2 regions of the Streptomyces sp. NBC_01635 genome follow, and region 2 is predicted to be linked to the other one. Evidence: riboswitches for the same ligand, from Rfam matches in the RefSeq annotation. Region 2 holds a riboswitch; the other holds the start of a gene.
The links. Region 2 has a riboswitch for glycine ahead of cycA (D-serine/D-alanine/glycine transporter). Riboswitches for the same ligand answer to the same signal wherever they lie in the genome.
Positions count from the first base shown of each region.

Region 1 (3,785 bases), 5.7 Mb from region 2:
GCGGCACGCCCGGCGGGGCATTGTCAGTGGCGTAGGGCAGCATCGGGGATGTGAGATCCGCGCCCACAGTCCTGCATCTCGACATGGACGCCTTCTTCGCCTCGGTGGAGCAGGCGTCCAAGCCGAGCCTGCGCGGGAAGGCCGTGATCGTGGGCGGGCTCGGGCCGCGCGGTGTGGTCGCCACCGCCTCGTACGAGGCCCGGGTCTTCGGTGTCCGTTCAGCGCTGCCCATGGCGCAGGCGCGGCGGCTCGCGCCGAACGCGGCGTATCTCGTCCCCCGCTTCGCTTTCTACCGGTCGATCAGCGGCCAGGTGATGGAGCTGCTGCGGGCGCTGTCGCCCCTGGTGGAACCGTTGAGCCTGGACGAGGCGTTCGTGGATCTGGAGGCCGGAGGGGCGGCCTGGGACGAGCGGTCCGCCCGGCTGGCCGGCGCGAAGCTGCGCGCGGACATACGGGCGGTCACGGGACTCACCGGATCGGTGGGGCTGGCGGCCTCCAAGATGCTGGCGAAGATCGCCTCGGAGCAGGCCAAGCCGGACGGGCTGGTGCTGATCGAGCCGGGGACCGAGCGGGCCCTGCTGGCGCCTCTGCCGGTCCGGACACTGCCGGGTGTCGGACCGGCCACCGGCGACCACCTGCGGCGGGTCGGCATCCACACGGTCGGGGACCTCGCCGAGGCGGGAGAGGACGAGCTGGTACGCCTGCTCGGCAAGGCACACGGACATGCCCTGCACGCCATGTCCCTGGCGAAGGACGATCGGTCCGTGGTGGCCGAGCGGGAGACGAAGTCGGTGTCGGTCGAGGACACCTACGACGTGGACATCCACGACCGGGTGCGGGTCGGGGTGGAGGTGCAGCGCCTCGCGGACCGCTGTGTGCGCCGGCTGAGGACAGCGGGGTTGTCGGGACGGACCATCGTGCTGAAGGTGCGGCGGTACGACTTCTCGACGCTCACCCGCTCCGAGACCCTGCGGGGGCCCACGGACGATCCGGCGGTGGTGCGTGAGGCGGCGGCGCGGCTGCTGGACTCGGTCGACACGACGGGCGGCGTGCGGCTGCTGGGCGTGGGGGTCAGCGGGCTCGCCGACTACACGCAGGAGGACCTGTTCGCGCAGGCGGCGGGGGAGCCGGACAAGGAGCCGCCGGGCGAGGAAGCGGAGGCGGCGGTGCCCGTGGAAGAACGGCAACAGGCGGGCGCCGAGCGGCGCTGGCCGGCCGGGCACGACGTAAGGCACAGCGAGTACGGCCATGGGTGGGTCCAGGGCAGCGGCCTCGGGCGGGTCACGGTGCGGTTCGAGACGCCCGGGTCGGCGCCGGGGCGGGTGAGGACCTTCCGGACCGACGACCGGGACCTGCACCCCGCGGATCCGCTGCCGTTGGTGGAGCGAAGCCCCGGGGACAGCGAGGACGGCGGGGGAGACCCGAGCGGCGAGAACGGTCAGGGCGGTGACGGCCGGGGCGGTGAGGGCGCCCACGGCGGGGCCGACGGCGACGCCCGGAGTACCCGGGACGGCCGGGCCGCCCGGGGCAGCCAGGGTTCAAGGGCCGGTACGGGGGCGGTGGCTCGGGTGCGCCGCGGGTGATCTCGTCAGGCGGAGTCGTCCCTGCCGGCGAGCCTGCCGAAGTCGTGGTCCGGGAGCGGGGCCGGGGGGGCCGTGTCCAGGCCGTAGTGGTGGTAGAGCTGGAGTTCCTGCTCCGGGGAGAGATGGCGGCCCACACCGAAGTCGGGGGCGTCCTTGATCAGAGCGCGTTCGAAGGGGATGTGGAGGCCGCCGTCGATCAGCTCGCTCGGCTCCAGGGGGACGAAGGCGTCCCTGCTGAACAAGCCGGTGCGTATCGCCGCCCACTCCGGCACGCCGGTGGCGTCGTCGAGGTAGACCTCGTCGATCGTGCCGATCCGGTTGCCGTTGCGGTCGAACGCCTTGCGGCCGATCAGGTTGCGCGGATCGATGTCGGTCTGCACGGGCCCTCCACGGGTCGCAAGGATTCGTCAGCACTACAAAACGGCACAATCGGCGGGGCGGCCACTCGAAAGTCCGGGTCTTGCCCTCGCTGGTACCCTGGCAGCGGCTGCTGACCCCGTGCGGGAGAGCCCTCTTTGCACCATAGGAGGGCGCCGAAGGAGCAAATCCTCCCCGGAATCTCTCAGGCCCACGTACCGCATGGACGAGGTCACTCTGGAAAGCAGAGCGGGTGTCGACGGCTCCCGCTCTCACCGACGGTGAAAGCCGGCCGCCCCAGGCGGCCGGTGAAGCTCTCAGGTTGAGATGACAGAGGGGGAGGCCGTCCGGGCACCCGCCATGGTGCCCCTCGAAGGTCGTCGGACCAGGAGGCCTCCGCACATGACCGCCCATCGCATTCCCCTCTCCGAGCTCGAACAGGGAACGCCCTTCGAGCAGCGTCACATCGGCCCCGACCACGAGGCCCGCGCCAAGATGCTCGCGCAGGTCGGCTACGGCTCGCTCGACGAGCTGACGGCCGCCGCGGTCCCGGATGTGATCAAGAACGCCGACGCGCTGGATCTGCCGGGCGCCCGGACCGAGCCCGAGGTGCTGGCCGAGCTGCAGTCGCTGGCCGACCGCAACGAGGTGCTCGGCTCCATGATCGGGCTGGGGTACTACGGGACCTTCACACCGCCCGTCATCCTGCGGAACGTCATGGAGAATCCCGCCTGGTACACGGCCTACACGCCGTACCAGCCCGAGATCTCGCAGGGACGGCTCGAGGCGCTGCTGAACTTCCAGACCACGGTCGCCGAGCTCACCGGCCTCCCGACCTCCGGTGCCTCCCTGCTCGACGAGGGCACCGCGGCCGCCGAGGCGATGGCGCTGTCTCGCCGCATGGGCAAGAACAAGAAGGGCCTGTTCCTGGTCGACGCGGACGCGCTGCCCCAGACCGTCGCCGTCCTCCGGACCCGAGCCGAGCCGGCCGGCGTCGAGGTCGTCGTCGCCGACCTGAGCGAGGGCATCCCCGCCGAGGTCGCCGAGCGTGAGATCAACGGCGTGCTGATCCAGTACCCGGGCGCCTCCGGTGCCGTACGCGACATCAAGCCGGTGATCGACCGGGCGCACGAGCTGGGCGCGCTCGTCACCGTCGCCGCCGATCTGCTCGCCCTCACGCTGCTGACGTCCCCCGGCGAACTCGGCGCGGACATCGCGGTCGGCACGACGCAGCGCTTCGGCGTACCGATGGGATTCGGCGGACCGCACGCCGGATACATGGCCGTGCAGGAGAAGATGGCGCGCAGCCTGCCCGGCCGGCTCGTCGGCGTCTCCGTCGACGCGGACGGGAACAGGGCCTACCGGCTCGCGCTCCAGACCCGCGAGCAGCACATCCGCCGCGAGAAGGCCACCAGCAACATCTGTACCGCCCAGGTGCTGCTCGCGGTCATGGCCGGCATGTACGCCGTCTACCACGGCCCCGAGGGGCTGAGGACGATCGCGTGGCGCACCCACCGCTACGCGACGGTCCTCGCCGAAGGGCTCCGGGCCGGCGGCGTGGAGATCGTCCACGGTTCCTACTTCGACACGCTGACCGTCCGGGTCCCGGGGCGGGCCGCCGAGGTCGTGGCCGCCGCCCGGGACAACGGCGTCAACCTGCACCTCGTCGACGCCGACCTCGTCTCGATCGCCTGCGACGAGACCACCACGCGCGACCGGCTCGCCGCCGTGTGGAGCGCCTTCGGTGTCGAGGGAGACGTCGAATCCCTGGACGCGGCCGCGCGGAACACCCTCCCGGACGCCCTGCTGCGCGCCGACGAGTACCTGACGCACCCCGTCTTCCAC
Region 1 covers NZ_CP109277.1:1,613,803-1,617,587, reverse strand. The annotation lists gene OHB56_RS07860 (DNA polymerase IV) at 51-1,583, shown strand; gene OHB56_RS07855 (PRC-barrel domain-containing protein) at 1,589-1,963, opposite strand; glycine riboswitch at 2,075-2,171, shown strand; gene gcvP (aminomethyl-transferring glycine dehydrogenase) at 2,343-3,785, shown strand, end outside.
Region 1: another riboswitch for glycine. It lies ahead of gcvP (aminomethyl-transferring glycine dehydrogenase); the one in region 2 lies ahead of cycA (D-serine/D-alanine/glycine transporter).

Region 2 (3,785 bases):
TTCCACAGCAAGTCCAGGCCGGCGGCGTTCCTCTCCCCCGACGAGTACGCCGCCCAGGTCCGCCGCTTCGGCGAGGAGAAGGTGACCGCCTTCCAGGCCCTGCGCACCGAGTTCGGCGACCCCGACCTCGCCCGCCCGGTGCCGGGCGGAGGCGTGGACGAGGACGGGAGCGTGGGCGTCCGCCCGTGATCGCCGTTGGCCGTCCCTGCACGGGCTGCCGCGACAGCCCTTGTCGCCGTACACGTGCGCGAGGCAATCACCCGACCGCGCAGGCGAGTTGAAGTCAACGGGGTCGGGTGCGTACGACAACGACGACAGGGCCTCCGGGAACCGCTCGGAACGGGGTCGCGCCCCGAGCTACCAGGAGGCCCTGCCTTCCTGCGCGTACGGCCGGAAGAACACCCGATCAGGAACTCTGTTCGACTTGCACGTTCCGAGATCGGTCGAGAAACGGCTTCTCCCTCCAGCCGTTACTCGACGGAGCCGACCGGGGATGCCTCCTGCCGGACCTGATCGGGGCGGCGACGGCGACGGTGAACCGCCCATGCGATGCCGAGGATGACGAACCACACCGGGGTCACCAGCAGCGCCTGCAGGGTGTCCTCCTTCTGGGTCAGTGCCCAGATGAGGAACGCGAAGAAGGCGAGGACGACGTAGCACATGACGATGCCGCCGGGCATCTTGAACGTCGACGCCTCGTGCAGGTGAGGACGGCGCTTGCGGTACACGAGGTAGCAGATCAGGATGATCGACCAGACGAATATGAACAGCAGCGCCGAGATGGTGGTCACCAGCGTGAAGGCCTCGATGATCGAGTCGCCCATGGTGACCATGACGACACCGGGAAGCAGGAAGAGGCCGGACAGGAGCAGGGCGTTGACCGGCACCTTCCTGGAGGTGAGCCGGCCGAACCGCGCCGGCGCGTCACCCTCTTGGGCCAGGCCGTAGACCATCCGTGAGGTGGAGTAGATGCCCGAGTTCGCGGACGAGGCGGCAGAGGTCAGCACCACGAAGTTGATCAGGGATGCGGCGATGCCGAGGCCGGCCAGCGTGAACATCACGACGAAGGGGCTGCGGTCCGCGCTGATCTGACGCCAGGGCGTGACGGAGATGATCGCGATCAGGGCCACCACGTAGAACAGCATCACGCGTACCGGGATCGAGTTGATCGCCTTGGGCAGGTTCCGTTCCGGGTCCTTGGTTTCCGCCGCGGTGGTGCCGACCAGTTCGATGCCGACGAAGGCGAAGGTGGCGATCTGGAATCCCGCGACGAACCCCATGGGGCCGGTGGGGAAGAAGCCGCCGTCGTTCCAGAGGTTGGAGAAGCTCGCGGTGGCGCCCCCGGGCGCCTGGAAGCCGCCCAGCACCATGCCGAACCCGACGACGATCAGCGTCACAATGGCGACGATCTTGATCAGTGAGAACCAGAACTCGGTCTCACCGAACGCCTTCACCGTGGGCAGGTTCAGGACGATCAGCAGGACGACCGCCGCGAGCGCCGGGATCCACAGCGCGAGCCCTCCCCACCAGTACGACACATACCCGGAGATCGCGATGACGTCGGCGACACCGGTGACGATCCAGCAGAACCAGTAGGTCCATCCCGTGAAGAAGCCGGCCCACGGTCCGAGAAGGTCCGAGGCGAAGTCGGCGAAGGACTTGTAGCGCAGGTCGGAGAGCAGCAGCTCTCCCATCGCCCGCATCACGAAGAACAGCATCGCGCCGATGATCATGTAAACGAAGATCACCGAGGGGCCGGCCAGTGAGATCGTCTTGCCCGACCCCATGAACAGACCGGTTCCGATGGCCCCGCCGATCGCGATCAGCTGGATGTGCCGGTTGGACAACTGCCGGGAAAGGTGCTGCTCGCCCGCGGGGGAGGGCGTCTGTCCGGGCTCCGTCTCGGGTACGGGAGCGATGGTCGGGCCGAGTTTATTGCTTTCGTGCATGAGCGAACCTCGTGGATCTTTGGTGCGTGCGGGCCGTGACAGGCGTGTCTCGGCAGGCGTGTCTCGGGAAGCAGCCGCACACGCAGGGGGGAACGAGCGGGCACGCGGAGCCGGCGCCAGTGGTGGCGGCCGGCCGGGATGGTGCCGGGTACTCCGAACATGCCTGCAAGGGGCCGTTGGCCGACGAGGGCGGGGATGAGAAAGCCGGAGCTCAGCCGGGGTACCGGCGGGCGGTCGGCGGCCGGAGGCGAGGTAACAGGAGAGTCATCGGGGGGGTCCTCGAAGGTCGAGCACGGGCAGGAGCCCGCGCTGCCGAGTGGAGCCTCCCCCTCTGTCATGGAGCCTGAGAGCTTCGCCGCGGAAGTCCGCGGCTTGCACCGTGGGCGAGGCGCGGGAGCGCCTGCTTTTCAGAGGTGCCTGCCCGAGCGGTAGGGGTGCCTGAGAGTTTCCGGGGAGGTGTTGCTCCTTCGGCGCCCGGGTCTGGCTGACCCGGTGCTCTCCCGCAGCGGGATGAGCGGCGATGTGAGGCTAGGCCCGCACCGGCAGTCGGTCAAGACCTGCGCGAACGTTGATCGTTTACTGCCGGGTAGGACCGCGTTCACCTTCCCGGGGGCGCGGGCCGCCCGAGGAACCGGGTCGGCTTTGCGCGTCGGGCGCAGGGCCGTCCCTTTACGGTCGCGGACGCAGGCGCCCTGCCCGCCCGCGAACCGAGGCAGGCTTCGGCCCCTCCCCTCGGCCCCTCGCCGTCGGCATCCACACCGTCACCCTCCCTCGCCGATACGGCGCGTTCCGGAACCGGTGCGACGCGGTCCGCCCGGCTTTCAGAGCCGCCCCGAGCGTCCGGCGCCACGGACGTACCGGACTTCCCGTCTCGGGCGCAGGTGCACGAGACGGCCCACCTCGCTTCGGAGCGGTCCGTGTCGTCTCCCTCGCACCCATCGTGTGAGGGCTACCGCGTTCGTGGGCGCACCGACACCGCCCGCACGAGGAGGCGCCTACACGACATCACCCCTGGGCTGCCATGTCGATCAGGCCCATAAAACCGATGGGCGAAGTGGCTTGCGCCCCCACCTTTCCGCCGTGTTCCTTCCCGCTGCGCGATCGAGGCATAACGAATCGGAGGCACCCCCTTCCCTTTCCTTCTTCCCACCCGCGAAGCTCTTTGCCCGAGTCGCGGATCAACCGTCAGACGACGCTGTTCGTACGCATGGTGAACAGCCGTCCGAAGAGGAAGCGAGACGAACCATGGTCGGGGACGTCCACACCGAGCGGGACGCCGAGGTGCTTGAGGGTGACACCTGGCTGGCGCGGGTTGCGTTGCGGTTCACCGCCTTCACCGAGCGGTGGCTTCCGGACGCCTTCGGGTTCGTCCTCGTCGGCACGTTCCTGATCTTCGCTCTGGGGCTCGCGACGGGGGAGAGCCCCACCACCCTCGTGGACGCGTGGGGTCAGGGCTTCTGGTCGCTGATCCAGTTCACCCTGCAGATGGCGATGATCATCATCGGCGGGTACGCGGTCGCGGTGTCCGCTCCGGTTGCCCGGCTGATCGCCCGCATGGCGCAGATCCCCGAGTCGCCGCGCGCGGCGATCGCGTTCACCGCCGCGGTGGCGATGCTCAGCTCCTATCTCAACTGGGCGTTCAGCCTGATCTTCACCGCCATCCTGGCGAAGGAGATCGCCCGTGTCGTCCGCGGCGTCGACTACCGGGCGCTCGGCGCCATGGCGTTCCTCGGACTCGGCACGGTGTGGGCCCAGGGGCTGTCGGGTTCCGCGGCACTGCAGGTGGCCGGCCCGGCCTCCAGCCCGGAAGCCGTGCAGGAGGTCATCGCCGAAGGG
Region 2 covers NZ_CP109277.1:7,334,112-7,337,896, reverse strand. The annotation lists gene OHB56_RS34130 (HD domain-containing protein) at 1-189, shown strand, start outside; gene cycA (D-serine/D-alanine/glycine transporter) at 471-1,949, opposite strand; glycine riboswitch at 2,274-2,365, opposite strand; glycine riboswitch at 2,366-2,462, opposite strand; gene OHB56_RS34120 (TIGR00366 family protein) at 3,195-3,785, shown strand, end outside.